Regions from separate parts of the Mesorhizobium sp. B2-1-8 genome, predicted to be linked through region 3. Evidence: predicted binding sites of a transcription regulator. Region 3 holds the regulator's gene; each other region holds the start of a gene.
The links. The regulator PhoB, encoded in region 3, activates phosphate uptake and scavenging genes when phosphate is short. The targets are predictions, from matches to a motif close to TGTCATNNANCTGTCAT.
Positions count from the first base shown of each region.

Region 1: a site for PhoB is predicted at 3,450-3,466, ahead of ppk2 (polyphosphate kinase 2). Genes of this name have one in related genera too.
Region 2: a site for PhoB is predicted at 3,644-3,660, ahead of FJ970_RS03080 (DUF1045 domain-containing protein). Genes of this name have one in related genera too.

Region 1 is NZ_CP083952.1:4,537,801-4,543,637, reverse strand. Features, by position in the region: gene FJ970_RS22360 (glycosyl transferase family 90) at 128-1,099, shown strand; gene FJ970_RS22355 (glycosyl transferase family 90) at 1,252-2,223, shown strand; gene FJ970_RS22350 (aldo/keto reductase) at 2,248-3,291, opposite strand; gene ppk2 (polyphosphate kinase 2) at 3,573-4,493, shown strand; gene FJ970_RS22340 (dihydrofolate reductase family protein) at 4,778-5,422, opposite strand; gene hemB (porphobilinogen synthase) at 5,812-5,837, opposite strand, start outside.
Region 2 is NZ_CP083952.1:643,324-649,160, forward strand. Features, by position in the region: gene FJ970_RS03065 (MurR/RpiR family transcriptional regulator) at 1-872, opposite strand, end outside; gene phnN (phosphonate metabolism protein/1,5-bisphosphokinase (PRPP-forming) PhnN) at 1,096-1,725, opposite strand; gene FJ970_RS03075 (alpha-D-ribose 1-methylphosphonate 5-triphosphate diphosphatase) at 1,722-2,861, opposite strand; gene FJ970_RS03080 (DUF1045 domain-containing protein) at 2,898-3,605, opposite strand; gene iolB (5-deoxy-glucuronate isomerase) at 3,757-4,569, opposite strand; gene FJ970_RS03090 (DUF3329 domain-containing protein) at 4,931-5,164, opposite strand; gene iolE (myo-inosose-2 dehydratase) at 5,228-5,837, opposite strand, start outside.
Region 3 is NZ_CP083952.1:1,445,903-1,451,739, reverse strand. Features, by position in the region: gene FJ970_RS07110 (ROK family protein) at 1-892, shown strand, start outside; gene FJ970_RS07105 (LysR substrate-binding domain-containing protein) at 1,132-2,013, opposite strand; gene FJ970_RS07100 (sterol desaturase family protein) at 2,126-3,097, shown strand; partial or broken gene FJ970_RS07095 (sugar kinase) at 3,168-3,356, shown strand; gene phoB (phosphate regulon transcriptional regulator PhoB) at 3,478-4,167, opposite strand; gene phoU (phosphate signaling complex protein PhoU) at 4,187-4,894, opposite strand; gene pstB (phosphate ABC transporter ATP-binding protein PstB) at 4,920-5,723, opposite strand; gene pstA (phosphate ABC transporter permease PstA) at 5,720-5,837, opposite strand, start outside.

The DNA of each region.
Region 1 (5,837 bases), 3.1 Mb from region 3:
AAGCGACAATGCGTGGATGCTGGTGTCGAAGAGATGCGGGGGCTTGCCAGATGGGCGCCACAATGATGTAGGAAACCCGGGGCGCCAATGAATTGAGAGCTGCCTGTTTATTTTGATCAAGTGACCGATGGCCACAATTTCGCGGACCGCAGCAAGAGTTTTCTACTATGCGAGAAACGCCGCGCGCGATGTCGCTCCGCAGGCGCTGTTTCGCGCCAGGCTGGCCGGCCGTCTCGAAAGGGCCAGGCTTTCCGGTGAGGCGGTGCGCCGCAGGCTGAACTACTACAACAAGCTGCAGGATGGGTTCGCGCCAAGCGGCAATGCCGTGCGCATCGGCAAACTGCCGTTCACCCCGACCATGTACTATTACGACCTGAAGGAATTCGCCCGCTACTTCGATCCCGGTTTGTTCATCGACCTCGAATTCGGCGATGTCAGGAACGTGCCGAAGATGCCGACGATCGTCAAGGATCGGCCGATCCGTGATGACGACAAGAACGCGATCATCATGAAGCTCGACAAGTTTCGCCATTTCCAGATGCCGGCTGACACCATCTCGTTCACCGACAAGCTGCCGGCCGTGGTCTGGCGCGGCGATCTCAACAATCCGATCAGGACAAGATTCCTCAAGGCAGTGCGCGACCTGCCGTTCTGCGATGCCGGCTCGCACAAGCCGAATGCGCCAGCGGAATATGCCAGGCCCTTTCTCAGCATCAGCCAGCACCAGCGCTATCGCTACATTGTCTCGCTCGAGGGCAATGACGTGGCGACCAACCTCAAATGGATCATGAATTCCAACTCGCTCTGCATGATGCCGCCGCCGACCTATGAGACATGGTTTGCCGAGCGGCAGCTCGAGGCGAATGTCCACTATGTACCGCTCGAAGCAGACTTCTCCAATCTTGCCGAACACGTCGCATATTTCGAACGGAATCCGGCGAAGGCAGAGCGCATCGTCGCCGCCGCGAACGCCTATTGCCGCACATTCGACGACGAGCGGGCCGAACAGGCGATCTCCCTGCTGGTGCTCTACAAATATTTCGTGCTCTCGGGTCAGATCAAACCTCATGCCGAGGTGTGGCGCTACATAACGGGCTAGTTGCCGGTGCATCCCCCCGGCGCGCCTCGTCAAGGCCGGCGCCATCTGTTCGGGCACTGCCGGAAAGCGTGGCCCAACGATGCGCAATCATGCCGCCGGAACCATCCCGGCTGTTGTCTGTTTAGTGGCGCTTGTTTTAGATTACGAGAACGATGGCCACCATAAAACGAACGACGGCAAGGGTCTTCTACTATGCGCGAAACGTCATGCGCGATATCGCACCCCAGGCGATCTTCCGACGACGGCTGGCGGGCCGCCTGGAACAGGCCAGGCTCTCGGACGAGGCCGTGCGCCGACGGCTGAATCACTACAACAAGCTGCAGGACCCTTTTACGCCAGGCCCGGATGCGGTGCGCATCGACCAGATACCTTTTGAACCGAGCATGTACTATTACGACCTGAGGGAATTTGCCCGCTATTTCGATCCGTCATTGCTCATCGACCTGCAGTTCGGCGACGTCAAGGGCGTGCCAAAAGTGCCGACGCTCGTCAAGGACCGGCCGATCCGCGCCGACAACGGCAGCGCTGTCATTATGAAGTTCAACAAGTTCCGCCACTTCCACATGCCCGCCGACGCCGTCGCCTTCGCCGACAAACGCCCGGTCGTGGTCTGGCGCGGCGACCTCAACAATCCGATCAGGACACGGTTCCTGGATGTCGCGCGCGACTTGCCGTTCTGCGACGCCGGTTCGCACAAGCGCAGTGCGCCGGCTGAATACAGCAAGCCCTTCCTCAGCATCAGCCAGCACCTGCGCTATCGCTACATCGTCTCGTTGGAGGGCAATGACGTGGCGACCAACCTCAAATGGATCATGAATTCCAACTCGCTCTGTCTGATGCCGCCGCCGACCTACGAAACATGGTTTGGCGAGAGCCAGCTCGAGGCCGGTGTCCACTATGCGCCGCTCGAGCCGAACTTCTCCGATCTCCGTGAAAAGGTAGATTATTTCGAGCAGCATCCGGCCGCGGCGGAGCGCATCATCGCCGCTGCCAATGCCTATTGCCGCAAATTCTCCAATGAACAGGACGAGCAGGCGATCTCCCTGCTCGCCCTCTACAAATATTTCGTGCTCAGCGGCCAGATCGAACCCGATGCCGAGCTCTGGCGGTTCATCGGCAGCTAGCTCTCGCTCTTGGCCTGACACCTATCAGAGATCGCTGCGGTCGAGAACCATGTCGGCGGGGCCGAAGCGATCCTTCGCCGTCAGTTGCTGGTGCCAGTAGGGGTAGAGCAGGGGCGGCCGGCTGACCGCGTCGAGGCGCTGGCGTTCCTCGCTGCCGAGCTCCAGGGCCGCGGCCGCGAGGTTGTCCTTCAGCTGGACGTCATTGCGGGCGCCGATCACCAGCGAGGAGACGGCAGGGCGGCCGAGCAGCCAGGCAAGGGCCACTTGCGCCGCCGATACTCCACGATCCCTGCCGATCTCGACCAGCACATCGACGATCCGCCAGAGCCGGTCCTCGTCGCGGATCGGCGGCTCGGACCAGCCGGCGAGCTGGCGGGCGGTCGGGCTGTCGCGGCGGTATTTGCCGGACAGCAGGCCGCCGGCGAGCGGGCTCCAGACCAGCACGCCCAGCCCCTGGTCGACCGAGATCGGCAGCAGCTCGTACTCGGCCTCGCGCGCTTCCAGCGTGTAATGGATCTGCTGGGTGACGAAGCGTTGCTGATGGAGGCTGTCGCTGATGGAAAGCGCCTTCATCACCTGCCAGCCGGAATAGTTGGAGCAGCCGATGTAGCGCACCTTGCCCTGGCTGACCAAAGTGTCGAGCGCCGCAACGGTTTCCTCGAGCGGGGTGAGGCCGTCCCACTCGTGGACGAAATAGATGTCGATGACATCGGTCTTCAACCGCTTCAGGCTCTTCTCGCATTCGCGGATCAGATGATGGCGCGACAGGCCCTCGTCGTTCGGGCCCTTGCCGATCCGCATCCGCGCCTTGGACGCGATCAGCACGTCGTTCTTGCGTTTGCCGCCGAGCGCTTCGCCTATGATTTCTTCGGACAGGCCGTTCGAATAGACATTCGCGGTGTCGATGAGGTTGATGCCGGCGTCGATGCACATGTCGATCATCCGCTTGGCTTCGGCGAGATCGCTGTTGCCGACCGCGGCGAAGGGCCCGGCGCCGCCGAAGGTCATGGTGCCAAGCGTCAGTGTCGAAACCTTCAGGCCCGAACGGCCAAGGGGGCGGTATTCCATCTCAGATCCTCACGATTTTGTTGAAGAGGCGTGCCGCCAAGGGCAGGCCTGGAACGCGACCGGGGATTTGTAGGACAATTCGGTCGGCTTGTCGCCGTGCGATGACGTCGATGGATCATACATCGCGGAATTTGCAACGGCCGCAATCGCGCCCGGGCTGCAATAAAACCGTCACTGCCGGCCTATATTGAAGTCGGCTCAGGTGTTTCCATTCCAGGCCGCTGGCCAGCAATTGGGGCGCCCAGTGGTAACCGACAGGGCTTGCAAGCGGAGCAGTTGATATGACCGAGCTGAAACAGAATTCCCCTGCCAAGGACTGGCTCGAAGCCGAGCTCGCCGACACGCTCGACGAAGATTATGAGCTCGAATTGTCGGAGCCGGCGCTGTCGATGGAGATCGCCAAGATCTACAAGAACTCGCATCCGCCTTCGATCGATCGGATGCAGTATTTTCGCGACCTGATCAGCCTCCAGTCCGAATTGATCAAGCTGCAATCCTGGGTCGCCTATCACAAGAAGAAACTGGTGGTGATTTTCGAGGGCCGTGACTCCGCCGGCAAGGGCGGCGTCATCAAGCGCATCACCCAACGGCTCAATCCGCGCATCTGCCGCGTCGTGGCGCTTCCGGCGCCGACCGAACGCGAGAAGTCGCAATGGTATTTCCAGCGCTATGTCCCGCATTTGCCGGCAGGCGGCGAGATCGTGTTGCTCGACCGCTCCTGGTACAACCGTTCCGGCGTCGAACGGGTGATGGGCTTTGCCAACCCCGAGCAAGTCGAGGAGTTCTTCCATGACGTGCCGGAGTTCGAGCGCATGCTGGTGCGCTCGGGTATCACCGTGGTCAAATACTGGTTCTCGATCACCGACGAGGAACAGCAGATGCGCTTCCTGATGCGCATCCACGACCCGATGAAGCAGTGGAAGCTGTCGCCGATGGACCTGCAGTCGCGGGTGCGCTGGGAACAATACACCAAGGCCAAGGAGGAGACCTTCGCCCGCACCAACATCCCCGAGGCGCCGTGGTTCATCGTCGAGGGCAACGACAAGAAGCGCGCGCGCCTGAACTGTATCGATCATCTGCTGAAGCAGCTGCCGTACGAAGACGTGCCGCACGAGGAGATCACGCTGCCGGAGCGCGTCTTCAACCCCGAATACGAACGCCAGGTCCTGCCGCGCGAGCTTTACGTGCCGGAGAAGTATTGAGACAGATATTCCCTTCTCCCCGTCACTATACGGGGAGAAGGTGCCGGTCCACCCTCCGCAGCTGCTGCGGAGGACGGGCAGGCAGATGAGGGGCGGCGCCAGCTTCTACAAGTTAAACCCGGCCAAATCGCTGCGTGGACCGAACGTATTCTGAGCTATTTTTGTAATCGGCGGTGTTGTCGGACAAGGCAATCTTCGTTCGGCGGCGCTGCCCCTCATTGTCCTGCCGGACATTTCTCCCCGTATAGTGACGGGGAGAAAGGGGCCTGTACCAAGCGCTCCGCCTAGGCTCGCTTGATGACCACGTGGGTGGCCAGCGCCGTTGCCGCCTGCTCGGTGCACTGATAACCGAGCTTGGGCGTGTCGAGGCCGGCAAAAAGGTTCTCGCCCCTGCCAAGCAGCACCGGCGAGATCGCCAGGTGCATCTCGTCGATGAGTTTCTCCTGCAGATATTGCCGGATGGTGGAGACGCCGCCGCCGACCCGCACGTCCTTGCCGCCGGCCGCCGATTTCGCCTGCTCGAGCGCCGAATGGATGCCGTCGGTGACGAAATGGAAGGTCGTGCCGCCTTCCATGGCTATGGGCGCCCGCTTGTGGTGGGTCAGTACGAAAACAGGCACATGGTACGGCGGGTTGTCGCCCCACCAGCCTTTCCACTTGTCATCAGGCCATTCGCCCCGGATTGGGCCGAACATGTTGCGGCCGAGGATCCAGGCGCCGAGGTTCTCGAAGCTGCGCGCCGCAAAGTCTTCGTCGACGCCCGTCTCGCCACCTTCCTCGCCAAACATCTTGCGGAAAGTGCGGGTGCTGAAAGCCCATTTGTGCAGGGCCGGTCCGCCGACACCGAGTGGATTTTCCAGGCTCTGTTCGGGACCGGCGCCGTAGCCGTCGAGGGACAAGCTGAAAGCGTTGACGCGAAGTTTGGGCACGGGAACCTCCTAAACCACTCTTATTTTGCAATTGGTTTCTTGTAGCAAACTGATTGCTAATTGCAAGCGGTATTTTCCGGACCCATTGCATGTCGCCCGGAAGTGTCCTCGGTTCCGGGATAACGACACGCATAAAATCAGAAGCTTACAGCAGGTCGGGCGAATCCTATTCGCAGCGACATGCTGTAAGGCGCGTGCTTGGACCTCACCGCCAAGTGATGCCCGGAAAATTCCGCGATCAATGGTGTTGGCGCTGTCTCGGCATCCGCCATATCAGCTTATTCGCCGGTGCGTTCCATGAAGCGGATGTGGTTGCTGAACGGGTCGATGACCTCGACCGTGAGAAGAGGACCGGCAAAATCGCTTGCCGGTGCCTGAAATGGCAGGATCTATCCTTTCAGTATAACAGCCACTT
Region 2 (5,837 bases), 800 kb from region 3:
TTATTCTTACGTATGCCCCGCTTTATCCAGGCCTTGTCGATCGATCCCCGAACCGTGCTCAGCCGCTCGAGGGCATCAAAGGCGGCTTCGCTGTTTCGTTTCGCCAGCCCGATGATCATCGCCTCGATGAGGACGATCGTGCCGCCATGCATGGCCAGGTGATCGGCCTTGCCGCGCGGAACCGGGAGGCTCTCCGCCACCTTGCCGGGAACCAGCGGAGCCAGATTGTCACTGATAAGCACCACCGGAATGTCGAAACGCGCGGCATGGTCGAGCACGACTTCCACCTCGCGATAGAGCGGCGCGTAGGCCATCATCATCACGGCGTCGCCCTTGCCGAGCCACAGCAGGCGATCGGCGAGCGCAATTCCCGATACCGACAGCGCGCTGGTCGGCAGGCCGATCCGGTTGAACTGCAAACTGGCATAGTCGGCCATGGCGCCCGATGGACCTATGCCGAAGACATGGCGGCGGCTGGCCCGCGCCAGAATGTCGACGCTGCGCTCGAAAGCCGCCGCCATCTCCGGACGCTTGAGCACGTCGAGCACGCTGTCATGGAGGTCGATCACATGCCGCAGTGCCCCGGCACTGTCGTCGCCGGTCTCCTGCAAGGTGCGCGCCAGGCGCTTGCCTGGGGATGGCGTGCCGGTCAGGTCAGACAACAGCATCTGGCGAAGCGCCGAGAGGCTGTCGAATCCAAGCGAGCGCGCCGTCCGCACGACGGTCGCATCGCTGGTGCCGGCGAGTTCTGCGATCTCGGCCGCCGACCCCAGCAGGACCGACTGCTTCTGGTCGACGAAGAACCGCGCCATGCGCTGCTCGGCCGGCGGCAAGCTTTCGAGTACCGCCTGAACACGGGCATCGACCGTCATCCTTCGGTCTTCCGAGGCATCATAGGTCATGGTGGCCGGCCCGCTCGCTCGTCTGTAGTGATTACAACGGGGGCCACAATCCGAAATGTCTGTTACAGGGATGTGACGGCGGCCGTCAGGCCCACGCGACCATGTCGCTGCTCAAAGATAAGCAGCCACGGACCGCTGCAAGCAGCGGTCGCGGCATCGTGATGTGCCGAAATCGGAGCTGGAGGATCTTGGCTTAGATCAGACCCGACATGTCGGAGAAGGCCATCGCCTTGCGCAGCAGCTCGGCGAAGCGTTCGCCGGCCACCTCGCGCGGACCGCTGTTGTCGATCGAGGTGACGCCGGGGCCGGACAAGGTCACATTGGCGCTGCGCGCAAGCCGCGCCAGCACTTCGCCGCGCGACTCGCGGCCGCGCATCGCCAGCCGCTCGGCCAGTACCTCGGGCGAAGCGGTGATCTCTACGATCGCCAGATTGGCATAGCGTTCGCGCAGAGTGGGGATGATCGCGCGCGACACGTTGGCCACGACAACGTGTCCGTTGGAAACGGACCAGTCGACATCGGCAGGCAGGCCATAGCGCAGGCCATGCGCCTCCCAGGAGATAGCGAAGGCGCCGTCGGCATCGGCCTCGGCGAAGGCGGCATCGGCCAGCGTGTCGTGATCCTCGCTCGCCGCATCGCTCGGCCTGGTGATGACGCGGCGCACGAACTCCAACTGCGTCTCGTCGGCGAAGAGCGCCTTGGCGTAGCCGATCACCGTGTCCTTGCCGGCACCGCTTGGGCCCACGACAGCGACAAAGACGCCGTGACGGATCGGAAAGGTTTCGGCGGACAGTTCGCGCTCGATCAAGGCCGACACCATCATGCCACCCGGCGTCCCTGCCGCCAGACGGTGCGCACGACCGGAACATGATCGTCGACTCGCACGCGCACCAGATCGGCGCGGCGCCCCTGCTCGATGACGCCGCGATCATCAAGGCCGACCGCCTGCGCCGGGTTCTTCGAAACCATGGCGACGGCCTGCGGCAGCGAAATGCCTTCGACCATGTCGCCGAGGAAGAAGGCCGACTGGATCAGGCTGAAGGGGATGTAATCGGACGACAGGATGTCGAGCAGGCCGTCACTGGCCAAGGTACGGGCCGAAACATTGCCCGAATGCGAGGCGCCGCGCATGACATTGGGCGCCCCCATCAGCACGCCGAGCCCGGCGGCCTTCGAGGCCCGCGCCGCTTCCTCGGTGGTCGGGAACTCGGCAACCCGCACGCCCTGCTCGATGGCCTCGTCGACATGGGCCGACGTGGCGTCGTCGTGGCTGGCGAGCACGATGCCGCGCTCCTGGCAGGCGGCGGCGATGAAGACGCGGTTCGGCCCCGAATTCTGCGCCGATTCGGTCATCCGCTTCTCGCAGAATTTCTGGAAGTCGCGATCCGAGAGTTTCAGCTTGCGCTGATAGTAGTAGGCATAGGTCTCAAGGTTGACGAACTGGCGCTGGCCCGGCGCATGGTCCATCAGCGATGCCAGCCTGACCCGCTCGTCGCCGTCGAAATTGGCGAATGCCTTGAGGCAGTCCGGCGCCGAGACCTCACAGCGAAGATGCAGGAAGTGATCGGCCCGCAGACGATCCTGCGCGACGCTGTCCTCGATCGCGTCGGCCAGCTTGCGGATATCGTCCAATGTCAGGTCGGCGTCCTCGTCCATGCCGACGCGCAAGGCATCGAGCACGGTGGTGATGCCGGCGGTCGCCACCTGCGCGTCATGCGCAAGCACCGCGGCGATCGGGTTCCAGCGCACTTTCGGCCGCGGCGCATAATGGCCCTCGAGATGATCGGTGTGGAGTTCGACCAGCCCTGGAATGATGAAGTCGCCGCCCATGTCCTCGCCGATGCGGCCAGTGCCAGCATCGATGCCGGCGACAAAGCCGTCGCGCAGCACCAGCGACCCTTCGACGATCTCGTCGGCAAGTACGATGCGGGCGTTGGAAAGGACAGTTTCGGTGGTCATTTTAGGCTAGTCCTTGGCTCTTGCGGTCGGGTTGGTTCAGGCGATCTTCCGGGCCGGGCGGCGTCCGAGCGCGTGCTGGGAAAGCACCATGAATGGCGCACCGGGTTCGGGTTCGACAAACAATGTCAGCGCATCCACCAGCACGGGCTGGCGCAACACATCGGCGAAAAGGCTGTCGATCGCGGTGCGCAGGCGAGGGCTTTCCTGTGGTCCGGCCCGGCCGGACAGGGTCATGTGGAAGCGGAAGGTTTCGAAGACATAGGGGTAACCCCATTGACAGAGATTGCGAAACTCGGCCGGCTTCAGCGAATCCGGGCTGCGCCGGTCGATCTCGGCATCGCTCAACGGCGCGCGAAACCGGTCGAAATCGCGCACGACGTCGTCGGCGAAGCGGTTGAGCGGAGGCAGCGGACCGTCCGGCACCAGCGCGAAGAAGCTGTCGATCTGGCTGACGACCAGGCGCGGGATCGTCACGACAGGCGTCACCTCGGCAAAATGATCGAGCGCCGCTCGCAGCGAAGCCTCGGTCTCGTCGGCAGCCAGGCGGAAAGGCGCTTTCAGCGTGGCGTGAAAGCCATAGCGGCGCGCCGAAGCGGTGTGGAAGGCCACTTCCGCCGCCGCCAGGTCGGCAACGGCCTCAACCGGCCTGGTCGCGGCACCAAACGGGTCGCGGCCCAGCCAGTTGGCGGCAATTCGCGCCAGCGGCTCGTCCTGCCTGGGAGTGAAATAGATGGCATAACGCATCGGAAGTCCTCGTCAGAAGGTTGCCATAGGTGATTTCCATGACGGATTGACGAAGCTTTGAAGGGTTTTCGAAGGCAAATCGACCCTCAGGGTTGTTAGCCGACGATTTTTCCAAGCTGGACCAACAGGTTCAGCCGGAAACGCAGAACGGTCAGGCCTTCATCAACCATTCGTGCTCGGGCGCGTTGTGGAATTTCCACGTCCGCTTCGGCCCGGCCATCACATTGAGATAATAGAGGTCATAGCCGTGGCAAGCGGCGCAGGGGTGATATCCCCTGGGCACCAGCACCACGTCGCCGTCCTCGATCGCCATGGCTTCATCGAGCGCGCGCTGGCCGTCCTTGTCGGCATCGGTGTAGACGCGCTGGAAGGCAAAGCCCTGCGGCGGGTTGAGGCGGTGGTAGTAGGTTTCCTCGAGATAGGATTCGGCGGGCAGGTTGTCCTGGTCGTGCTTGTGCGGCGGATAGCTCGACGTGTGGCCACCGGGCGTGATGACCTCGACCACCAGCAATGAGTCGGCCGGCTGGCCCTCCGGCAGGATGTTGGTGACGTAGCGTGTGTTGGTGCCCTTGCCGCGCACCTCCTGGCCGAGATCGTCCGGTCCGATCACCCGGACCGGCAGGCCGCCGCCAAGACCGGGCGCCGAGCACACGCCAAGCTCCAGCTCGGTATCGGCTGTCACCGACCAGTCAGATCCCTGCGGCACGTAGACGGACCACGGCTTGCCCTCGAAGGGCGACATGCGCTCGCCGAGCAGGCCGAGATCCTTGCCGCCGGCTTTGGCGGTACCCTTGCCGGTCACGAACACCAGGCAGACCTCGCGGTCGTCCGTCTTTCCAGAGGCGCTTTCGCCCGGCTTCAGCCGATGCAGGTCGAAACCGACATAGGTCCAGCCGGCGCTTTTCGGCGTCACATGAGCGACGCGGCCATGGCCCTTGTCGGCTTTGACGAGCAGTTTGGACATTTTGTCTCTCCTATTGCAGTGGCTTGACGGGTTGCAGCTTGTCCAAGCCGACGATTTCACCGGTTGTTCAAAAGGATCATCGCAGACGCCTCAGATTGGCCGAGGCCCTCTCAACTTCGTCATCCTAGGGCGAAGCAGGAGCGAAGCTCCGTCGCGGAGACCCTAGGATCCATTCCGTGACCTCGGTCGAAGGATGCAGCGGAGCGGAATTCTGCACCGTCGCAACGCTTCAATCCAACGGCATGGATCCTAGGGTCTGCGCCGCGTCGCTGCGCTCCTTGCTCCGCCCTAGGATGACGAGGCAAGGAGCATTTCGGCCAATCACCAACGTATGGATCCGTTGCGCACGTATCTTCTTCCATTATTCCTTGGGTTCGACGGCGCCCTTGGGTTCCTCAGGCGTCGCCTTCGCCTCCTCCACCGGCTTGTAGAGATAGAAAAACTGCCAGGCGCCGTAGCCGGCGAAACCGAGGGCAATGACGCCCCAGAACGGCGTGCCGGTGGCGAATTCGATCACCGACCAGATCAGGCAGACCGCGACGACGGCGATGCGCCGCCAAAGCGGGCGGAAGAACGGGTGTTCATAATCTTTCATCGCGCCATCCGAAATTCAGCAATCTGTCCTCAGATAGACCGGGCGTCACGGCGAATCCAGCCTTCAGGCATTCGGAAAACCTTGTGTCTCGACCGTGTAGCCGGCTAATGTCATCACCCGCATCAGCTCCTTGTAGCCGACCTGCGCCATCTTGAGCGGCGGGTTCTTCCTGGGATCCTGCTCGGCCTCGACCACGAACCAGCCCTCGTAGCCGTGATCGGCGAAGCGCTGCACGATGGCGCCGAAGTCGAGCGAACCGTCGCCCGGCACGGTGAAGGCGCCGAGGGCCACCGCGTCGAGGAAGGACTGCTTCGTACGGTCGAGTTTGTCGATCACATCCATGCGCACGTCCTTCACATGGACATGGCTGATGCGCTTGTGATGGTTGTCGATGGCGCGCAGCACATCGCCGCCGGCAAACGCCAGATGGCCCGCATCGAGCAGCAGAGGGATGCCTTCGCCGGAATGGCGCATGAAGGCATCGAGCTCCGGCTCGGTCTCGACCACGGCCGCCATATGATGGTGATAGGACAGCGGCATGCCTTGTTCCGCACACCATTCGCCGAATTCGGTCAGGCGCCTTCCATAGGCTTTCATCTCGTCACCGGTGAGCTTCGGCTTGGTCGCGAGCGGCTTGGAGCGGTCGCCCTGGATCGAGCGGCCGACCTCGCCA
Region 3 (5,837 bases):
GACCATGTCGCGCGAGGCGCTGATCGGCGAATGCACGGCAATAGTACGACGTCGCCTCGAGGATCCCGATCTCGATGTCCGCAGTGTGGCCCGCATCGCGTTGGCGATCCAGGGCATCACCGACACCGAGGCGCGCGCCATGCTGTGGTCGCCGATCACGCCGCAGACGGACATAGCCTTCGCCGACATACTCGAAGCCGAATTCGGCATCCCCGCCACCGTGGAGAACGACTGCAACATGATGGCGGTGGCGCTGCGCTGGCGCGACCCCGAACGCTACCGCGACGACTTCATCGCCATCCTGCTCTCGCACGGCATCGGCATGGGCCTTGTGCTGAAGGGCGAGCTGTTCACCGGCACGCATTCGTCGGGTGGCGAGTTCGGCCACATGATCCATCGCCCGGGCGGCGCGCTCTGCCGCTGCGGGCGGCGCGGCTGCGTCGAGGCCTATGCCGGCAACTACGCTATCTGGCGTAACGCCAGGCAGCTTGGTGAGGACACCGAGCCGGTCGCCGATGTCAGCGACGCGCAAATGCGGACACTCGCCGCGACGGCAAGGGAGAAGGACGGACCGGAGCGCGAAGCCTATCGCAAGGCCGGCGAGGCGCTGGGCTATGGCCTCGGTAGTCTTTTCGCGCTGATCGATCCGGCACCGGTTGCGATGGTCGGCGTCAGCGCCGCCGCCTTCGACCTGATCGAGCCGGCCTTGCGCGAGGCCATCGCCCAGACTGCCGGCGGCCAGCATTCGGAATCGATTTCCTTCGACACCGAGCCGAACGAGCTGCCGCTCATCCGCGAAGGCTGCGCCATGCGCGCATTGACCTTCGTCGACCAGGAGATTTTCGCGCCTGGCGTGCAGGCAAGGGCGGGCGCGGGAAAGAACGTTGCCTGAGACCAAGATCGAACCCAATCACTCCGACGGGGCATGACATACTACCCGCCAGATTTCGAGCCTCCTGCTAGAGCATGATGTCGAAAAGTGTGAAGCGGTTTTCGGACGACATCATGCTCTATCTCTTCGATTTAGAGAAGGATTCAGATTTCAGGTTGATTCGACCTAAAATCATCCGGCTCTAAGCCCCCGTCGGGCGGCGGTGCGGTCCGCCGTGCGCCAGTACCCAAAACCGGCGTTCAGGCCGGGTAGAGCGCCGCAGCCCAGCGGCAGAAGGTCTGCACCGCGTCATTGCGTCCCGCCCCGTCGGCCTGCACCATGTAATGCGCGCCACTTATGGGCAAGCGGTGCGGCAAGGGCGCTACCAGTTGGCCGGAATCGAGAAACGGCCTGGCGAAACTCTCCAGAACGATCATGGCGCCGCCGCCCGTGGTCATCGCCCAGAGCGCGAGCAGCGATGAATCGTAGCGGGCACGCTGCGGCGGGGCCGGGAGGGCGAGGCCGAAATGATCCGACAGGCGCTGCCACTCGGTCTCAAACCCGATCACATGGTGCAGGCAGGCAAAGGGGAAGTCGCGGATGTCCCGGCGCCCCGCCAACCAGGCGGTGTCGGCAGGATGGCAGACGACGATCGCGGATTCATGGGCCAGCAGTTGAACCGCACCCTCGGGCCAGTCGCCGTGCCCCCAGCGGATGTCGACATCGCTGTTGCCGGCTTCAAAACGATCGGACCAGACGAAGGTGGAGAGTTGGATGTCGATCTCTGGATGGGCCTGCCGAAAATCGGCCAGCCGGGGCGCGAGGATCAACGCCGCCCAAGTGATCGAGGCGCGCACCCGCACCACCCGCCGCGATGGGCGCGCGAAGAGACCGTCCGTCGCCCGCTGCAACTCGGCGAAGGACTGGCGCACCGGCTGGGCATAGGCCTGGCCGATATCCGTCAGCGCAACGCCGCGCGGCAGCCGCTCGAACAGCCGCGCGCCGACATGCTTTTCCAGCAGGCGGATATGCTGGCTGACGGCCGCTGCGGTCAGGTTCAGCTCAGTGGCCGCGGCGGTGAAACTGCCATACCGCGCCGCCGCCTCGAAGGCGAGCAGCCAGGTCGGGTGCGGTGTTTTCATGAGATCTTACCGTCAATTAAAATGACCCCAATACCTGAAAAGATATTCTTTGTGTTGTCAATTTCTGAGCAATACCCTGCGCATGAACCACGGCCGGAAAAGAGCGACATCGATGTCAGACCGGAAGGAATGGAACCACGTCCCCGACAGCCTGCCCATTGAGATTGCGCCGATCTGGCGCTGGCCGCTGAACCTCGCAGCGATCTTTCGCTGGTATGTCGGAAGCTGGCTGCCTGTCTCAATCAATCTCGTCATCGTGGGGCTGGCCTTCGCGGCTTATGCCTTGGCCAGCCCCACGCTTGCCCAGGCGAAGGAGCCAGGGCTATGGATCGGGGTGATCTGGCTACGAAACTTCGGCCTGACGGTAATTGTAGCGCAGGGGCTGCATCTTGTTTTTCACCGCCACCAGTTGCAGGGCACCGACAAAAAGTTTGATCCGCGCCCTTACCCGCGCAAGGGGCGCGCCTTCAGTTTCGACAGCCAACTGGCCGACAACGTATTCTGGTCGCTGGCTTCGGGCGTAACGATCTGGTCGGCATACGAGGCGCTGGTCTGGTGGGCGATGGCCAATGGCTATGCGCCGACTCTAACATGGTCCGGCCACCCGGTCTGGTTCGTCGGCCTCTTCCTGTTGATCCCGATCTGGGAGAGTTTCTACTTCTACTGGATTCACCGGCTGCTCCATACGAAGCTCCTTTACCGCATCCACGCGCTGCATCACCGCAATATTGATGTGGGGCCGTGGTCGGGCCTTGCGATGCACCCGGTTGAACACATTTTCTATTTCGGAACCGCGCTGGTCCATTTCGTTGTTCCGTCCAGCCCGATGCATCTTATCTGCCACCTGATGTTCTATGGCCTTTACGCCATTACCACCCATACCGGGTTCGAAGGGCTCTGGCTGGCCGGGCGCAAGCGCGTCGACCTGGGCACCTTCCACCACCAGCTTCATCATCGCTACTTTGAGGTGAACTACGGCACGCTGGAAGTGCCATGGGACAAGTGGTTCGACACCTTCCACGATGGCACTGAATCGGCAAAGGCACGGATGAAGGCGCGTCTTGCCGCGCGGCGCCGGCTATAGGTCATGCCGGCGGAAGGGGCACGTGATATAAGTCCTCAGGCAGGTTTACGCCGCAGACCGCCCCAGCCCCCGATCTCTTTACGGCAAGGCCGGCGAGGCGCTGGGTTATGGGCTGGGCAGCCTGTTCGCGCTGATCGATCCCGCACCCGTCGCCATGGTCGGCGTCTGCGCGGCGGCCTTCGACCTGATCGAGCCGGCACTGCGCGAGGCGATCGCCCACACCGCCGGCGGCCAGCATTCGAAATCGATCTCCTTCGACATCGGGATTTGTTTTTCTTCCATGTGATCGGCGCGGCATGCATGATTGTTTTGCTCTGGAAGGTGCACAATCATACACGTGGGCGCTCCCCATTCCGATCTCACCGAGATGGGACAGACGTCTAGTCTTCCCTGATCGCGTAGCCCGCGCCGCGGATGGTGCGGATGACGTCGGGCATGCGGCCATTGTTGACCGCCTTGCGCAGCCGTCCGACATGCACGTCCACGGTGCGCTCGTCGATATAGATCGTCTCGCCCCAGACATTGTCGAGCAGCTGGCTGCGCGAGAACACCCGACCGGGATGGCGCATCATGAACTCTAGCAACCGGAACTCGGTCGGGCCAAGCCGGATCTCGCTCTTCTTGCGATAGACCCGGTGCGATTCGCGGTCGAGCACGATGTCGCCGACCTTGAGCACGCTGGACAGCACTTCCGGCTTGGCGCGGCGTAGCAGCGCCTTGACCCGGGCCATGAATTCCGGCGTCGAGAACGGCTTGACCAGATAGTCGTCGGCACCGGTCGAAAGGCCGCGCACGCGGTCGCTCTCCTCGCCGCGTGCCGTAAGCATGATGATCGGCAGCCTCTCGGTCTCGGGCCGCATTCGCAGGCGCCGACAGAGCTCGATGCCGGAAACCGCCGGCACCATCCAGTCGAGCACCAGGAGGTCGGGCACGTTCTCCTGGAGGCGGATCTCGGCTTCGTCGCCGCGCGTCACCACCTCGACCTGGTACCCTTCCGATTCCAGATTGTAGCGCAGGAGCACACCGAGCGGCTCCTCGTCCTCCACCACCATGATGCGTGGCGCGATCATCGATTGATCATCCCTGCCGTCAAGCCGCCGGCACCGACATCGCCGTCTCGTCCTGCTTCGGACGATTGGCGGGCAGTTGCGTGCCAGTCAGCACATAGTACGCATTCTCGGCGATGTTGGTCACATGGTCGCCGATGCGTTCGAGGTTCTTGGCGCAGAACAAAAGATGCGTGCAAGCCGTGATGTTGCGCGGATCCTCCATCATGTAGGTCAGGAGTTCGCGGAACACCGAGGTGTATTTGACGTCGATGCGTTCGTCGTCGTTCCTGAGCTTGGCGAGTGCGGCGGCATCGCCGGCCGCATATTCCTCGACCACGCCCTGCACCTGGATCAGCACCAGCTGCGCCATGGAGTCGATCGAGTGCGACAGGTCGCGCGGCGTGGCGGTGAGGCCGACGGAGCCGACGCGCTTGGCGATGTTCTTGGCAAGGTCGCCGATGCGCTCGAGATCGCCCGCCATGCGGATCGAGCCGACGACATGGCGCAGATCGTCGGCCATCGGCTGGCGCTTGGCGATCAGGGTGATGGCGCGGTCGTCGAGTTCGCGCTGGCGCGCGTCCATGATGGCGTCGTCGGAGACGACGCGCTGTGCCAGCGCGCTGTCCGAATTCAGCAGCGCCTTGGTGGCGCCACCGACCATCGTGCCGGCGAGATCGCCCATGTCGCTGATCAGCCTGCTGATCTGTCCGAGATCCTCGTCGAAGGCTGCGACTGTGTGTTCGGCCATGATCCTGGTCCTCGTATGCGTGAGATCAGCCGAAACGGCCGGTGATGTAGTCCTGCGTGCGCTTCTCGCGAGGCGACGTGAAGATCTTCTCGGTCTTGTCGAATTCGACCAGTTCGCCCAGATACATGAAAGCCGTCTGCTTCGAGACGCGCGCGGCCTGCTGCATGTTGTGGGTGACGATGACGATCGTGTAGTCGGCCTGCAACTCGTCGATCAGTTCCTCGATCTTGGCGGTGGACAATGGGTCGAGCGCCGAGGCCGGCTCGTCGAGCAGGATGACTTCCGGCTTCACCGCCACCGTGCGGGCGATGCAAAGCCGCTGCTGCTGGCCGCCCGACAGGCTGAGGCCGCTGGCGTTCAGCTTGTCCTTGACCTCGGTCCACAGTGCCGCGCGCTTCAGCGCCTGTTCGACACGGCCGTCCATCTCGGCCTTGCTGATCTTCTCGTAGAGCCTGACACCGAAGGCGATGTTCTCATAGATCGACATCGGGAACGGTGTCGGCTTCTGGAACACCATGCCGATCTTGGTACGCAGCAGGTTGAGATCCTGCGAGCGGTCGAGAACATTTTGGCCGTCGAGCAGCACCTGACCCTCGGCGGTCTGCTTGGGGTAGAGCTCGTAGATGCGGTTGAAGACGCGCAGCAGCGTCGACTTTCCGCAACCCGACGGTCCGATGAAGGCCGTCACGCTGCGCTCGGGCAGCGACAACGTGATGTCCTTCAGCGCCTTCGACTGGCCGTAGTAGAAATTGAGGTTCTTGACCTCGATCTTCGCCTTGGCGGCTGCCTCGGTGGCAATCGTCATGTCTGCAGACAACATCTGGCTCATTTGTCCTCTCTGCGTCCGGTCAGGCTGCGCGCAAAGATGCTGAGCGCGAGAACCGTCAATGTGATTATGAGTGCGCCGGTCCAGGCCAGCTGCTGCCATTCCTCATAGGGGCTG